DNA from 3 places in the Lactococcus sp. SK2-659 genome. Region 3 is predicted to be linked to each of the others. Evidence: predicted binding sites of a transcription regulator. Region 3 holds the regulator's gene; each other region holds the start of a gene.
What was found. The regulator NrdR, encoded in region 3, represses ribonucleotide reductase genes. The targets are predictions, from matches to a motif close to ACACNATATATNGTGT.

Region 1 (5,856 bases), on a different contig from region 3:
TCATATGTTTTACACGTGATGAAATTTCTTTGTGACGACCATGAACCATTGGACGTGCTTGCGGATTTCCAAGATATCCACAAGTTCTTTTGACAACGTCACAGGTTTTAGGATCATCATTGCCACATTGTGGACATTTAAATCCACGTTCCGTTGCCGCAAAATCTCCTTCAAAGCCACAAGCATAGCAGTGGTCAATTGGTGCATTTGTTCCAAGATATCCAATGCGATCGTAGGCAAAGTCCCAGACTGCTTCAAGAGCTTTCGGATTTTGTTGAAGAACAGGATATTCACAGTAATGAATGAATCCACCATTGGCATAAACAGGATAGTCTTTTTCAAACTCTAATTTTTCAAATGGAGTTGGATTTTTACGCACATCATAGTGGAAAGAATTAGTATAGTAATCTTTGTCAGTAATATCTGCAACTGAACCGAATTTTTCTTTATCCATTCGGCAGAAACGGTCAGTTAAACTTTCTGACGGTGTTGAGTAAACAGAATAATGATAACCAGAGGCTTTAGACCAATCTTCACAATCTTCATGCATTCGTTTCACAATTTCAATTGTAAAAGCTTTAGCTTCAGGATTATTTTCCCAAGTTGGGCCATAAAAAGTAGTCGCCACTTCATAAAGTCCAATGTAACCTAAACTTACAGTTGCACGTTCTTTATTGTACAATTCATCAACTGAACCTTCGGCATCAAGACGTCCCAATGCACCATTCATAAAGAGAATAGGTGCATTTTTAGGTTGTGCTTCTTTAGCACGTTCAACACGAAAAGCAAGGGCATCATGAGCAATTTCAATTCTTTCATTGAAGATTTCCCAGAATTTTTCTTTATTTCCAGCGGCTTCAAGAGCAATACGTGGAAGGTTAACTGTAACAACTCCAAGATTATTACGTCCAGCAGTCACGTCATTCCCATTTTCATCTTTCCAGCCTTGCAAGAATGAACGACAACCCATTGAAGCTTTAAATGAACCTGTTAATTCAACAATTTTATCATAGCTCAAAATATCAGGGTACATCCGTTTTGTTGAACATTCAAGCGCAAGTTCTTTGATGTCATAGTTTGGTGTCCCTACTTCAAGGTTAAGCCCACGTTTGAGCGTGAAAATTAATTTAGGGAAAATGGCAGTACGGTGTTCTGAACCTAAACCACCAATCCGTACTTTCAAAATTGCTTTTTGGATTTCACGCGCATACCAATCGTCTCCAAGACCAAAACCAACCGTTACAAAAGGCGTTTGACCATTTGAAGTAAACAAAGTATTAATTTCATATTCTAAAGATTGCATTGCATCATAGATATCTTTGGCTGTTTTTTCACGAGCATAAGCTTCTTGTTTTTCAGCACCATCAATCCATTTTTGTGCATCTTTTAAATGTTTTTTATAATTTAATTTCGCGTAAGGCGCCAATACTTCATCGGCACGGTCAAATGAACAACCACCATATTGTGAACTAGCCACATTAGCGATGATTTGACTGGCTTGCGCAGTTGCTGTTTGAATTGATTTTGGCGAATCTACTTGCGCATTTCCAAGTTTAAAACCATTTTCAAACATATTTTTAAAGTCAATCAAACAACAGTTAGCCATTGTAGTAAATGGACTATAATCAAGGTCATGATAATGAATATCACCTTTTTGGTGAGCATTTGCCACATGTGGCGGAAGAAGTTTCAATCCAATTGCTTTGGAAACCGCACCAGCTGTCAAATCACGTTGAGTATTGAAAACGTTAGAATCTTTATTGGCATTTTCATTAACGACAGTTTGGTCGCGATTAATTAATTTTTCAATCGTGAAATTGATATCCGTTGCTTTGGTACGGGCCAAATCACGGTTAGCACGATAAGAGATATATTCTTCAGCCAATTGAGTTTCACCAGACTCAAGGAGTTCTTGCTCAACAATCGATTGAATTTCATAAATTTTGACATTTTCAGAAAAACGAGTAAAGATTTCACTGACTACTCTGTCAGTAAGTTCTGAAAGAACCGACATATCTGTCAGTTCGACTTTTTTAGCCGCTTTAGTCAAAGCATCAAAAATTTTCTCACTGTTAAATTTCACTGAGCGTCCGTCACGCTTTATCACATTAATTTCTTCTAGTGTTACATCTTGATATTTTACTTCACTTTTCATATTAACCATCCTCTTCAATTACATCATCTATTTTATCAAATTCTCGGAAATGACACAATATATAGGTTAAATTATGTAAACACACACAATATCTTGTGTTGCTTGTTTTCATTCCCTTTTCTCAATTTCGCAAAGCAAAATATAATCTCCTTGTATTCAAAACGTAATCAATGCGTCTTAAATCAGACTTTTTCTCTAAATCCTCACATTTTCTAGCCAATATAAAACATTAAATAAAAAACGTTTACAAACCGCCACATAATTGTCATCTTTTTCTTCCATTAAGCGTGGTAAAATAGGGTAGTACTTATTTTATTCTGTATTTTCAGGAAAGGAATTATTTATGCCAGTTTCTCGTATTAAAGTTAAAAATAGACATTTAAAAAAGAAAGCCAAAAAACCACTGGCTTTTTATAAACCAGCGACCAAATTTGCTGGCGCTGTTCTCATTGCAGGAACTTTGACGACCACTCATGAGCTTTTGCTCCAACAAACAAGCCCAATGGTTCAAGCTGCAACAAATTCGACAGAAGCTTTTATTGAAAGTATTGCTGCATCAGCAAAACCAGTTGCCGATAGCAATGGTCTTTATCCTTCAGTTATGATTGCCCAAGCTATTTTGGAAAGTAACTGGGGTTCAAGCCAACTTTCTCGTGCCCCCTATTATAATTTATTCGGTATTCAAGGAACTTACCAAGGAAAAAGCGTTGTTTTTAAAACTCAAGAATATCTCAATGGTAAATGGGTCACAAAAGATATGCCATTTAGGGTTTATCCTTCCTTTAATCAAAGTTTCCAAGACAATGCTTATGTTTTAAAAACTACAAACTTTGGAAATGGTCCTTATTATGCTAAAGCTTGGCGAGCAAACGCAGCAACTTATCAAGATGCAACTGCAGCTTTAACAGGAAAATATGCAACTGACCCTAATTATGGTGCTTCCCTGAATCGAATTATCTCCCAATATAATTTGACTCGTTTTGACGGGGCTTCTTCAGCTGGTACTTCTAACACTGGTGGTTCGACAGTTACAAATACCAATAATAATACAAGTATAAGCTCAACCACTTATACGGTTAAATCTGGCGATACACTTTGGGGAATTTCGCAAAAATATGGAATTAGTGTTGCTCAAATCCAAAGCGCGAACAATCTTAAAAGTACAGTCATCTATATTGGGCAAAAGCTTGTATTGAAAACTTCAAGTTCTTCGTCTAATACAAATAGTTCAACTTCTTCAGGAAATTCTGCCGCAACTACAACGCCTACTACTTCGGTAACTCCTGCCAAACCAGCTTCACAGACGACGATTAAGGTTAAATCTGGTGATACGCTTTGGGGACTCTCTGTCAAATATAAAACGACGATTGCTCAACTCAAGAGTTGGAATCATTTGAATTCTGATACAATTTTCATTGGACAAAACTTGATTGTTTCACAATCTGCCGGTTCTTCAAGTTCTTCAACAGGTTCAAGCTCAGCCTCTACGAGTTCAACTTCTAACTCTTCTGCAGCTTCAAATACCTCTATCCATAAGGTTGTTAAAGGAGATACACTTTGGGGACTTTCACAAAAATCTGGTAGCCCAATTGCTTCAATTAAGGCTTGGAATCATTTATCAAGTGATACCATTTTAATTGGTCAATATCTTCGTATTAAATAAATTGTAATTTATAAAATATAAAAAGAATGAAAGTTAATTCATTCTTTTTTTAATTCTTTTAAAACAGACTGAAGATGAATCGATTGAGTCGGTTCAGACATGCCAACAGTCATTTCCCAAGGTGTTGTTTCTTTTTCAAGCGCGAGTTCAAGAAAAACGCGTTGAAAAGAAGTTAATTCTTCAGAACTCATTAAATAATCAATATCTGTCTTTGAAAGTAAAATTTTGTCCCGTTGAATCACTTTATTTAAATAACGGACCCAAAGTTCTAAATTCCATTTAGACTTTTGAGCAGCATTCAGGAGATATTCAATCCACGTCATTGCAATAACCTCAGTATTTTTGGATTTTTTCGTAAATAATTTTTTAAGGCTTCTTCACCGTAAGCTAAACTAAAAGCCTCTAAAATGACCGCTGGGTCTGCTGAACCATCTGTATGTTTAAATCGTTCTAAGAGAGGATCTGGGCTTTCAATTTTTAATTTTTTCATTATTTTTGCGATGTCTGGAACATCTTTGGTTCGGCCAGCCTGTATTTTATCGATAAGAATAGATTCGAGTGATGACAGACCAACAGTCAAATGACTTTCCACGAAAATAATTGTTTCATCCGTTTTTGAATGAGACATGACTTCGCCAACTGCTTGACTCAACCAAGGTTCATTAGAGGTTCCGACATGAAATTCTTCACCAATTTCTTGAATGATTTTTTCAACTTTTTCGGTACTTTCATAAAAGGCATCTATATCCTCTGTTGCCTTCATTCCATAGTATTCAAGGACGAAACCACCAACACAGTGTAAGTGAAGTTGCAAATTTTCTTCTGAAAGTTTTTCGTTCAAGCGGGAAAATAATTGATGATAATCCAAATTTATACCTCGCACTCACCTTCAAAATTTTTCTTATTTCTCACTCCATTATCAATTATCATAAGGATTTTGTCAAGTTGAAATTACTGACAGACCTGTCAGTAACTTTTTACCAAAATTAGGCATTCGTGATTTCTATTTGACAAGAACGCATTGTTTCAAGTGCTGCCAAATGTTTTTCAGGTGAAACTCCAGCACAGCAAGAAGCATCAACACTTATTTTTACTTCTGGCGCATAGGCTTTGATTAACAAGGCATTGGAAACAACACAAATATCCGTACAAATTCCGACAAGTTCAACTTCATCATAATTTTCATCTCGAATAAATTCTGCCAATGTTCTTGAACCAAAAGTTGTTTTTTCAAAAATTTTAGCAAAGCCAACTTGAGCTTCTTTACGAATTTCCCAACCAAAAGTACCATTTTGACAATGAATAACTGGCAGATTTTTGCCTTCTTGTGTCGTTAAATAATCTTCAAAATGGGTGTCTTGGGTTGCTAGACGATTTTCTTTAGAATATTGAGAGAGTTTTTCAATGACATTTGGGATAATGGCTTGTGCTTCTTTTGTGCCCAAACTTCCATCAATAAAATCATTTTGAAAATCAACTAAAACAAGTGCTTTTTTCATCATTTCTCCTTGATATTTGATCATTTTTCTTTATTATAGCAAAAATCTAAAAAGCCTGTCAGCAAAATTTTACTGACAGACCTTTTTTAAATTACTGACCAAATTCTCTGCTGTCTTTTAAGAGATGTAAACAATCTGTCAGTAAAATATGTTCATAATTATTCTTTAGAAATCAACTTCATCAGGGTTTTTAGCCAAACCAGCTTTTCCATGAAGGCTGTCAATAAAAGCAATATCTTCAATACTTAAATCAAAATCAAAGATTTCTGCATTTTCTTTAATTCTTGCAGGGGTTACTGATTTAGGAAGTGGTAAATATCCTTTGTGAAGAGACCAACGCAATACCACTTGAGCAATACTCTTGTTGTATTTACTTGCCAAGTCTGCAAGTTCTGGAACTTCAAAGATTTTACCTGTTCCAAGTGGGCTGTAAGCCTCAGTCAAGATATTGTTGTCAACATTAAAACTTACAATTTCTTCTTGTTGATCACTTGGGTTGACCATAATTTGGTTAACTGCTGGTTTAATTTCAGCAAATT
Region 2 (5,856 bases), 250 kb from region 3:
AAACTTTCGATAATTTATCAAAAGTTAATGTCAATAATCGTTTTAGAACATTTCGCAAATGCTTACCCCATTTTCATTCATTGACGATACTTTAATGAATGAAAACAAGTAAGAAAATAGAAAGTCCGTCTTAGCGGCTTCCGTAGAAGCAATAGATGCTTTAGCACCAATGCTTCTGTTGTATTATATAACGCAACTTTCACATTGGTTAGCACCGACTTCTTCTTGGTCGTCAGTAAATGTACGAATGTAGTAAATTGTTTTGATTCCTTTTTTGTAAGCATAGTTACGCAAAATAGACAAGTCACGAGTTGTCATTTTATTATTTGCCACTTTCCATTCATAGAGACCTTCAGGTAAAGTTGAACGCATAAATAAAGTGAGTGACAAACCTTGGTCAACATGTTCTGTAGCAGCTGCATAAACGTCAATTACTGCACGCATATCTGTATCATAAGCTGATTTGTAATAAGGAATTGTTTCAGTGGCAAGTCCAGCAGCTGGATAATAAATTTTCCCAACTTTCTTTTCTTGACGTTCTTCGATGCGATTGACAATTGGGTGAATAGAAGAAGAACAGTCATTGATATAAGAAATAGAACCATTTGGAGCCACTGCCATACGATATGAATTATAGAGTCCAGAAGTTTTTACTGTGTCACGTAAAGCAGTCCAATCCTCAATTGTTGGAACAGCAATCCCTTTGAAAAGTTCTTGAACTTTAGGAGAGACAGCTGCAAAATAATCATGTGTTAAATATTTATCAAAATAAGAACCATCAGCATAGGCAGATTTTTCAAAATTCTTGAAGCTAGACCCTTTTTCAACAGCTAATTTATTTGAAGCCACTAAAGTATAATAGTTCAACAACATGAAATAAACACTAGTAAATTCAACGGCTTCTTTGCTGTCATAATGAATTTGATTTTGTGCTAAGAAAGAATGTAAGCCCATTGCTCCAAGCCCAATCGCATGCATTTCATCATTACCTTTACGAACAGTTGGAACAGTATCGAGGTTTGAAGTTTCGGAGATGAAAGTTAAAGCGCGAACCATTGCTTCAATAGAAGTTCCAAATTCATTGCTAGAAGTCATCATATTCAAAACATTAGTTGAACCCAAGTTACAAGCGACGTCAGTTCCAACAACCTTATAAGTTTGGTCATCGTTCAAAACAGAAGGCGTTTGGACTTGCAAGATTTCAGAACAAAGGTTAGACATTGAAATTACACCATCAACAGGGTTAGCTTGATTGACTGTGTCAACATTTACGATGTAAGGATAACCAGATTCTTGTTGAAGTTTTGAAAGTTCTTGCTCAAGTTCACGGGCATTAATCGGTGTTTTACGAATTTCTGGATTGACCACCATTTTGTCATATTCAGCTGTAATATCGACTTCGGCAAAAGGTTTACCATAATATTTTTCAACAAAATATGGCTCAAAGAGATACATTGTTTCTCCCTTTTTTACCAATTCATAGAATTTATCAGGAACAGTAACCCCAAGAGAAAGTGTTTTAACCCGAATTTTTTCATCCGCATTTTCTTTTTTAGTGGACAAGAATTCCATAATATCTGGATGGAATAGTGATAAATAAACAACACCAGCACCCTGACGTTGCCCCAATTGATTGGCATAAGAAAAGGCGTCTTCAAAAAGTTTCATGACAGGAACGACACCAGCTGCAACTCCATCATAACCTTTGATAGGTGCACCAGCAGCACGTAAATTAGTCAAGTTTAGACCAACACCACCACCATTTTTAGAAAGTTGCAAGGCAGAGTTAATTGTTCGTCCAATTGAATTCATATCATCAGTTAATTGTAGAAGAAAACAAGAAACAAATTCACCACGACGCTTACGTCCAGCATTTAGAAAAGTCGGAGTCGCAGGTTGATAACGACGATTAATCATTGCAAAAGCAAGATTATTAGCTAATTTTTCATCGCCGTCAGCCATGTATAAAGCATTCATTAACACACGGTCTTCAAAATCTTCAAGATAGAGAGAACCGTCATTGTTTTTCATGGCATATTGATTATAAAATTTGTAAGCAGCCATAAATGAATCAAAATGAAATTCAAATTTACTCAATTCTTTACGAAGATTGGTAATGAATTCTGGTTTATATTTTTCAAGAAACTCAGCTTCTAGATATTCTTCTTTAACGAGCCAATTGAGTTTATCGATATATGTATCGGCTTCATAACGATTAGGTTCGACATTTTCTTTAAAAAAAGCAGTAATTGCTTCTTTATCTTTAGCAAGAGGAATGCTACCATTAACGGGAATATTAATCTCGTTATTAAGCTTGAAATAAGTTACATCTTTAAGTTGTTTTAGAGACATAAGTGACCTTTCTTAAAGCGTTCAACCATAAAGAACAGAGGGGTGAACTCTAATATTATAATAAGTTCAAACTAATTAATAGAAATAAAAAGTTAAAAATAAAGAGGCTTCACTCAATAGGGTGAAGCCATAAAATCACAGCGGATTTTTGAAGGTGACTTTCGCTCCTTTGTCAAGCTGTGTAGCGAGTTTTTCGACAGCAGCAACATCGGCTGGTGTACCATTAAACTCAAAATCATATAAAAGCGGAATTTGGTATTTTGCAGAAAGTTCTTTAGCAGTAAAAATATAAATACCTGCGAAATTACGATTTCCTGTACCAATAATTCCTAGACAATGTTTATAATTATCATTATAAGCCATAAAGTCAAAAACAGGGTCCATAACATCTATTGATTTGGAAACAGTTGGAGATTCTTCGGCATAACTTGGCGTTATCAAAAGAAAAGGTTCATTCATTTCTATATCATCGTCAGGACTAATTTCGACATTTGGTAAGTTTGTTTTGGAAACAAAGCGACGTGTTTGCCCAGTCACACTGAAATAAGCAAGTTTCATATTAAGCCAACTTTGCTAATTCGCTAGGACGGAAACCAGAGAAGGCAAAGTCATCTTTAGTAATGACAGGTGCAGCACGAAATCCCATTTCAATCACTTTTTCAACAAATTCAGGTTGTTCATCGATATTGATTTCATCGAAGGCAATTTTATGTTCTGAGAGCCATTTTTTGACCATTTTGCATTGCATACAATTGTTTTTAGAATAGACTGTAACCATTTTAAATCTCCTTTGAGGACAAACGTATTTTATTAGTAAGAGTAAAAAGTCTTTGACTTTTTCTCAACTTTTTATAGTCTTATTTTATCGTAAAAAAAATATCTAGTCAAATTAAAGATACTAGATATTGTGTCGAATTATGTAAAATTATAAAAATAACACAACATATTGTGCTATTTTTCTTTTTGTTTTGATAAGTTTAAACCAAATGGGACAAGGGATTCGCAATGATTTTTGATTCTTTTGAGATTTGTTCTATGTCGTAAAATAATAATAATTGCTAAAACAAAAATAATAATTGAGAATAAAAGGTCGTAGGAAGTAAGAATAAATCCGATGCTAGGGAAAATAAGAATTCCCAATAAAGCAAATACAGCACCTATCACACTAGAGAGACTAATCATGCTAAAAAGCCATAGGACAATGATAAAGACAACAAGAAGGTAAATTAAGAAGAGCGGACTAAATCCAAGAATCACACCAGCAGAAGTTGCAACAGCTTTACCACCTTTAAAGCGGTCGAATATTGAAAAAGTATGTCCAATGACAGCAAGAAGACCGAAAATTAGAGGTGAAACACCATTGATATGGAAGAAAAGGGGTAAAAGAGTAGCAAGTGTCCCCTTTAGTAAGTCAAAAGCAAAAACTGAAATTCCTGCCTTTACACCTAGAATTCTAAAAGTATTGGTTGTTCCAGTATTTCCTGAGCCATAGTCATGGAGATTTTTTTTGAAAAAAATCTTGCCAATCCATAAGCCGAATGGAATTGCCCCTAAAAGATAGCTGGCAATGAGAAGAAGAATAATAGTAAGCATAAGTTCTCCGAAGTTTATTTCGTTTAAAATCGATAATCTCTTTTAACTGTACAATTATATCATATTTTTAATAAAGATTACTGACAATATTGAAACATCTTCACTTACTTTTGGAAAAATTCTTACTATTAGATGAAAAAATTGTCAGCAGTCCTTTGACAAAGCTTTCTGAACAAGGTACAATAATCAAGATGAATATTTTTTATTAGCTCATTGTGGATAAAAAAATAGTGATTTAGATAGAAGATATAGGCTTTCGATGAGAGGAAAATAAATGGTAATAGATATTAATAACTATGATGACAGTGCGATTCAGGTTCTTGAAGGATTGGATGCTGTCAGAAAACGTCCAGGAATGTATATTGGATCAACTGACGGAACTGGTTTGCACCATTTGGTTTGGGAAATTGTAGATAATGCGGTTGATGAAGCTTTATCTGGCTTTGGTAACAGAATTTCGGTAACCATTAATGCTGATGGTTCTTTATCAGTAGAAGATGAAGGAAGGGGAATGCCAGTTGGGAAACACGCCATGGGTATTCCAACTGTTGAAGTAATTTTTACTATTTTGCACGCAGGTGGTAAATTTGGTCAAGGGGGTTATAAAACTTCTGGTGGACTCCATGGTGTTGGATCTTCAGTCGTAAATGCCCTCTCGACTTGGTTAGAAGTTGAAATTACTCGTGACGGGACTGTTTATCGTCAACGTTTTGAAAATGGTGGACATCCAGCGACAACTTTAGAAAAAATTGGGAAAGCACCAAAGTCTAAAACAGGGACTAAAGTTACCTTCATGCCGGATTCTAGCATTTTTTCGACAACTGAATTTAAATATAATATCATTTCAGAACGTTTAAATGAGTCTGCTTTTCTTTTAAAAGAAGTAACGATCAGTCTTGAAGATAAACGAACAGATGAAAAAGAAGAATTTCATTATGAAAATGGGGTTCAAGATTTCGTTTCTTATCTTAATGAAGATAAAGACAGTTTGACTCCAGTTCTTTATTTTGAAGGAAAACAAGATGGTTTTGAAGTTGAAGTTGCCCTTCAATATAATGATGGCTATTCAGAAAACATTCTTTCGTTCGTCAATAATGTCCGAACAAAAGATGGCGGAACGCACGAAGCAGGTTTGAAGACGGCAATTACGAAAGCAATGAATGAATATGCTCGTAAAGTAAATTTACTCAAAGAGAAAGATAAAAACCTCGAGGGTTCGGATTATCGTGAAGGTTTGACAGCCGTCTTGTCAGTTTTAATTCCTGAGGAACATCTCCAATTTGAAGGACAAACCAAAGATAAATTGGGTTCTCCTTTAGCTCGTCCAGTTGTTGATTCTTTGGTTTCTGAGAAACTAAGTTTCTATTTGATGGAAAATGGCGAATTAGCGCAAAATTTGATTCGTAAAGCAATCAAAGCCCGTGAGGCTCGTGAAGCGGCTCGTAAAGCGCGTGAAGATTCACGAAATGGAAAGAAATCTAAAAAAGACAAAGGACTTTTGTCTGGTAAATTAACCCCTGCTCAAACAAAAAATCCAAATAAAAATGAACTTTATTTGGTCGAAGGAGATTCTGCCGGGGGGTCCGCTAAACAAGGACGAGATCGTAAATTCCAAGCCATTTTGCCTTTACGTGGTAAAGTTATTAACACCGAAAAAGCTAAGATGCAAGATATTCTCAAAAATGAGGAAATCAATACAATGATTTATACCATTGGTGCTGGCGTTGGGGCAGATTTTACCTTGGCTGATCGTAATTATGACAAAATCATTATTATGACCGATGCCGATACTGATGGAGCACATATCCAAACGCTCTTATTGACTTTCTTCTATCGCTATATGAAACCATTGGTTGAAGCGGGTCATGTCTATATTGCCCTTCCACCACTTTATAAAATGAGTGAAGGAAA
Region 3 (5,856 bases):
TGATTATTTCATGGCAACAGGGACTTTATCAAGAGCAAGTATTTATATTGATGACACACCAGGGATAAAGATTTCGGAAATTCGGGCGCGTTCAAGAAAATTAGCCCAAGAAACAGGAAATCTTGGTTTGATTGTTATTGACTACTTACAATTGATTTCTGGAACTGGTCGAGAAAATCGTCAACAAGAAGTTTCTGAAATTTCTCGTCAATTAAAAATTTTAGCTAAAGAATTAAAAGTTCCTGTTATTGCCCTTTCACAGCTCTCACGTGGAGTGGAACAACGTCAAGATAAACGACCAGTTTTGTCTGATATCCGTGAATCTGGGTCAATCGAGCAAGATGCCGATATTGTCGCATTTCTTTATCGAGATGACTATTATGAACGTGGAACTGGTGAAGATGAAGACGGTGAAGAGATTCTGGAAGATAATAAAGTTGAAGTTATTATTGAAAAAAACCGTTCAGGAAGCCGTGGAACAGTCGAATTACTCTTTATTAAAGAGCATAATAAATTCGCAAGTATTGATAACCGATATGGCGACTAGATTTTTTTGACTAATTCGTGTTATAATATGAGTAATTGTCTAATTCTCTTTATTAATAAAAATGAACGATAAAGAATACATTATAAAATTTGATTCTTTTAATCAAAAAAGAGAGATATAATCAAGGATAAAATTAGATTTATAAGGTAAGCGTTCGGAGAAATCCGACTTTTACGTCTTATTTGGAGGAAAAAATGGATAACCAAAATCAAGAAATAGGAAAAATCGTTGACATTCGTGAAAAAGTTCAAGCACACTTGGGTGAAACGATTGAAATTACTTCACAATTTGGTCGTAAACGCGAAAATCGTCATAAAGTGAACTTGATTGAAGCCTATGCAACACATTTCATTATTGAAAACATTCCGGCTCGTGGTCCCAAAACAACTGAGTCATATCAATATGCTGACATTTTGACTCAAACTATTTTAATTCACTATCCAAACGCATAAGTTTGAGGAATAAAGTAAATGGTTCAAATAATGATTAATAGATTTTTAAAGGAAAGGAGGAGATAAGGATGATGAAAGCCGATTGGGATATGACGCCTGTTAAAGGTGGCTCTGGCAATGCATTTTTTGGGAAAAGTGATCAGGAACGCGTTTTTATTAAAAAAAACGGCAGTCCTTTTTTGCCGAGTATTTATCTTGAGGGAATCACGCCAAAAGTCTTATGGACAAAACGTACGGCTGAAGGCGATACCTTATCTGCTCAACCTTGGATTGACGGTCATACACTAAGTCCTGAGGATATGGAAGACCGCCAAATTAATCATATTTTAGCACATTTGCATGACTCAAAAAAATTGGTTGAATCTTATAAGAAGTTGGGAAGTCAAATTATTCTTCCTGAACAATTATTAGAGGATTGTGTCCAAAATACTGAGGCTTTACGAACAAATCATTTTTTGTCAGGAATCATTGAAGAAATGCGTCAACAGGTTCCTGAAATCAAAAATGAAGAGGTCGTAGTCGTTCATGGCGATGTCAATCATAAAAATTGGTTAGTGGATGATAATTCAGGAAAAATTTATTTAGTAGATTGGGATACTGTCTTTTTATCAGATTCAATGGTTGATATGGCACATGTTTTATCACATTATATTAAACCAAATAACTGGTCTTTGTGGTTGATGACATCTGGTGTTAGACCTCGTTCAGATATTATGGATAAAGTGGCTTGGTATGGAAAACTTTCTTTTCTTCGCCAAATCTCTGAATATCTTTCTAGAGGAAAAATGAAAGAAGTAAATCAAGAAATCTTGGGACTTCGTAAATTTTGTGAATTATTTTAGTAAAAATAGGCTAGGGTTTGGACCTTCCTATTTTTTGGCTTATAATTGAATAATAAAAATAAAGAAACAGAAGATCACTTTTGCTGATTTTCTATCAAAAATTAAAAAATTGAGGTAAAAATGCGCGTCAGAAATCGTAAAGGGGCAGGCGAAATGCTTGCTGAAAACGCACATATCGTAGTTGAAAATCCAGCGGACTTTAAAGGACGTTGGTCAGAACGTTTTGGAAATGATCATCCGATTCATATTGAAGTTGGTTGTGGGAAAGGAGCTTTCATCACAGGAATGGCAGCTCTTCATCCAGAAATAAATTACATTGCAATTGATATGCAATTATCAGTTTTATCTTATGCTTTAGATAAAGCAATTGAAGCAGATTTGCCAAACGTACAAATGATGCTTGTTGATGGAGCTGCTTTGAGTGAATATTTTGCTGATGGTGAAATTGACCAAGTCTATTTGAACTTTTCTGACCCTTGGCCAAAAGGACGTCATGAAAAACGTCGTTTGACTTATAAATCTTTTCTTGCAACTTATGAAAAGATTTTACGTCCTGAAGGTGAAATTCATTTCAAAACTGATAATCGCGGATTGTTTGAATATTCTTTAGTTTCTTTAGCTAACTATGGCATGGAACTTAAAAAAGTTTGGTTAGATTTACACCAAGACGAAGAATTTGCACCTCAAAATGTAATGACCGAGTATGAGCAAAAATTCTCACAAAAAGGTCAAGTAATTTATCGATTAGAAGCAAAATTTTTGCCTAAGAAGTAAATAAGTTGCTTTCTGTCATTAAAACTAATGAAAAAAATTACTGACAGAATAAGAAAGTCTAACCCAATTTTCTGTCAGTAAAATTAATAAGAATTTATTATCTATTAAGGAGAATAAAATGAGATGTCCAAAGTGTTCTTCTGAAGAATCAAAAGTTGTTGATTCAAGACAAGCCGAAGATGCTATTCGCCGTCGTCGTGTTTGTGAATCATGTGGTTTTCGCTTCACAACCTTTGAACGTATCGAAGAAATGCCCCTTTTAGTCATCAAAAAAGATGACAAACGTGAACCCTTTAATCGTGAAAAAATTGTTCGTGGTTTAGTTCGTTCAGCATACAAACGCCCAGTATCAAGTGAAGATATTGAAACAACAGTTGCAAATGTTGAAAGAAAAATTCGTCAACTAGACAGTAATGAAGTTGAATCAGATGTCATTGGTGAATTTGTGATGCAAGAACTAGCTGAATTGGATGATATCACCTATATCAGATTTGCCAGCGTCTATCGTTCATTCAAAGATGTCAGTGAATTAGAAGAGCTCCTTAAAAATATTACCAAAAAATAAATCCGTCAGTAAAATGCGACTGAATAGGGAGCATTTTATCGGCAGATAAAAGAAAGATCAGCTCGCTGAACTTTCTGTCATTAAAAGTGACTGAATAGGGAGCATTTTATCGGCAAATAAAAGAAAGATCAGCTTGCTGAACTTTCTGTCAGTAAAAAGTGAGGAAAAAAATGAGAGCAGGAGATTCATTTACAATGCTTAATCGAGGAAAGACCAGCTTTGACGCTGAGGCTTTTCGTCTGCTCTATTTACCAATCATTGGCACGGATGCCTTTGCGCTTTATCAGTTAATGCTAAGTTTTTCTACTGGAAGAATTTCTCACTTTTTGGAATATTTAAATCTCGGTCTTAATCCTTTTATTGAAGCATTAGATAAATTATCTGGCTTATCATTAGTTCGCGTTTATGATGATCATACCAGTCTTTACTTTGAAGTAAAAAGTCCGCTAAATTTTGAAAATTTTCTTGCAGATGATTTTTATAGACAACTTTTGATTTCAAGAATTGGTGAAAATCGAGTAGCTGCTTTAGCTAAAAGAATGGAACCAAAAGGAAAAGAAGTTTCCAAGAAATTTCATGAAGTTTATAAAGTTAGTTTTGACTCGCAAGCTCAACAAAACCACTCAAATACAAATGAGCGTTTTGATATGGGGGCCTTTAAAAGTATTATGGAACGTCAAGGCTATCATTTAAACAATGAAAATCAAGACTCCTTAACACTCTATTCACTAGCAGAAAAATTTGAACTCAATTGGTACGAATTATTCAAGCAAGCAGAAAAAACAGCTAATGCTGATAAAACTTTGAACATGAATAATTTGATGAGAAGTCTTTCAGGAGCTAGCCAACCGCAACCAGCACTTTCAGCTTTTCCTAAAGCTTTTGCCGATTTGATTGTCATCAGTAAATCTCATGAACCAGATGATTTCATCCGACAGATAAAAGCGCAAGCTGGAGGCTTTGTCAGTTCGGAAGAACATAAGCTTTTAACTAATTTAAGTCGCCAAAATTTGCCAGCAGAAGTCCAAAATATTTTGATTCACTATGTTTTAGTACAGCAAAAAAATGCGTCGTTAAATCCAAATTTTGTAAATGCATTAGCCAACGACTGGATGAGAAATGAAGTATTTACAGCTGAAACAGCGGTAAAACGAATTTTGGAACGAGAAGAATTAGCTGCTGCTAAAGCAAAAACTGGAGCTGAAAAAAGACCAATGAAAATCAAAAAAGAAGCACCAAAATGGTCAAATCCAGATTATGAAAATAAGACAAGCCAAGAAGAACTTGCAAAACTTGAGAAAATAAGGCTTGACTCTCTCAAAAAACTGAAAGGAGAGCAAAATTAATGGAATCTATCGGAGACATCTTAGGAAAACGTCAAGACATCCGTGAAAATTTTGAAAAATTAGTCGCAGAAGTATTAAAAAATGCTGATGTGCAAGCTTTTATTGCCCAACATCAAATGACTTCTGACGAAATTCAACGCTCTTACTCCAAGTTTTATGAATACGTTCGTGAGCATGAAAAATTTGAAAAAGGTGAAAAACGGGCAGCTGACGGTTATGAACCTGTTTTAATCATGAATCACGGCTATGCTGATGTTTCATATCAAACGACAAATGAATTGGCGCAGCAACAAGCAGCTCAAAACCTTTTGCGACGTGTGAATATTATTGGACTTCCAAAAGATTTAAAACAAGTCACTTTGGCAGATATTGCCCTTGATGATGTTCAAAGAATCAAACCATACCAAGCCCTAGTTGATTTTATTACTAATTTTCCCAAGAAAAAAGGACTTTATCTTTATGGAGATTTTGGTGTTGGGAAATCTTTCATGCTTGCGGCAATGGCAAACGAATTAGCCAAAAAAGGAATTTCAACAACTTTACTTCATTATCCCACTTTCATTTCTGATTTAGATTTTGACAATGCCAAAGTCTGGGTCAATGAAATAAAAGCCAGCCAAGTTTTAGTTTTGGATGATATTGGGGCAGAGCAAAACAACGCTTGGGTTCGTGACAGTATTTTACAAGTCATTTTACAACATCGCATGCAAGAAAATCTCCCGACTTTCTTCACTTCAAATTTAAGAATGGAAGAATTAGAACAGCATTTAGCCGAAACCAAGCGAGCTGATGAAATTTGGCCAGCAAAACGTGTTATGGAACGCGTGAAATATTTGGCAGAAGAAATGCGATTAGAGGGGACGAATAGACGTCATGACTGAAACAAATGAAACGATTGATTTAATGATGAATCACACTTCGGTCAGAAATTTTACAGAAGAAGCAATTGAGCCTAAAGATTTGGAAAAAATCTTAAAAGCTGCTCAAATGGCATCAACATGGAAAAATTTCCAATCATATTCTGTGATTGTTGTAGAATCACAAGCTCAAAAAGATGCGATTTATGAATTTCAACCACAAAAATCAATCAAAAATTGTGCAGCATATTTAGTTTTTGTTGGCGATTTAAATCGTGCTCAAAAGGCAGTCGAATTGCATCAAGGCAATTTCCAACCGCAAGGAATTGAAAGCTTATTGATTACATCAGTTGATGCCGCAACAGCTGGACAAAATGCGCTTCTTGCAGCGGAATCTTTAGGCTACAACGGGGTGATGGTTGGCTTAATTCGAGACCAATCCTCAGAAATTTCTAAAGTCTTGAACTTGCCAG

Region 1: the regulator NrdR is predicted to act here: its motif matches at 2,239-2,254, upstream of nrdD (anaerobic ribonucleoside-triphosphate reductase).
Region 2: the regulator NrdR is predicted to act here: its motif matches at 3,248-3,263, upstream of LDP15_RS04590 (redoxin NrdH).

The regions. Positions count from the first base shown of each region.
Region 1 covers NZ_JAIWQZ020000002.1:348,150-354,005, reverse strand. The annotation lists gene nrdD (anaerobic ribonucleoside-triphosphate reductase) at 1-2,155, opposite strand, end outside; gene LDP15_RS08900 (LysM peptidoglycan-binding domain-containing protein) at 2,499-3,818, shown strand; gene LDP15_RS08895 (hypothetical protein) at 3,857-4,141, opposite strand; gene LDP15_RS08890 (DUF6036 family nucleotidyltransferase) at 4,138-4,686, opposite strand; gene LDP15_RS08885 (cysteine hydrolase family protein) at 4,805-5,317, opposite strand; gene LDP15_RS08880 (aldo/keto reductase) at 5,483-5,856, opposite strand, start outside.
Region 2 covers NZ_JAIWQZ020000001.1:976,300-982,155, reverse strand. The annotation lists gene nrdE (class 1b ribonucleoside-diphosphate reductase subunit alpha) at 184-2,352, opposite strand; gene nrdI (class Ib ribonucleoside-diphosphate reductase assembly flavoprotein NrdI) at 2,488-2,910, opposite strand; gene LDP15_RS04590 (redoxin NrdH) at 2,912-3,130, opposite strand; gene plsY (glycerol-3-phosphate 1-O-acyltransferase PlsY) at 3,304-3,945, opposite strand; gene parE (DNA topoisomerase IV subunit B) at 4,220-5,856, shown strand, end outside.
Region 3 covers NZ_JAIWQZ020000001.1:1,229,878-1,235,733, reverse strand. The annotation lists gene dnaB (replicative DNA helicase) at 1-547, shown strand, start outside; gene LDP15_RS05790 (Veg family protein) at 742-999, shown strand; gene LDP15_RS05785 (phosphotransferase family protein) at 1,068-1,841, shown strand; gene trmB (tRNA (guanosine(46)-N7)-methyltransferase TrmB) at 1,962-2,615, shown strand; gene nrdR (transcriptional regulator NrdR) at 2,734-3,180, shown strand; gene LDP15_RS05770 (replication initiation and membrane attachment family protein) at 3,351-4,526, shown strand; gene dnaI (primosomal protein DnaI) at 4,526-5,407, shown strand; gene LDP15_RS05760 (NADPH-dependent oxidoreductase) at 5,400-5,856, shown strand, end outside.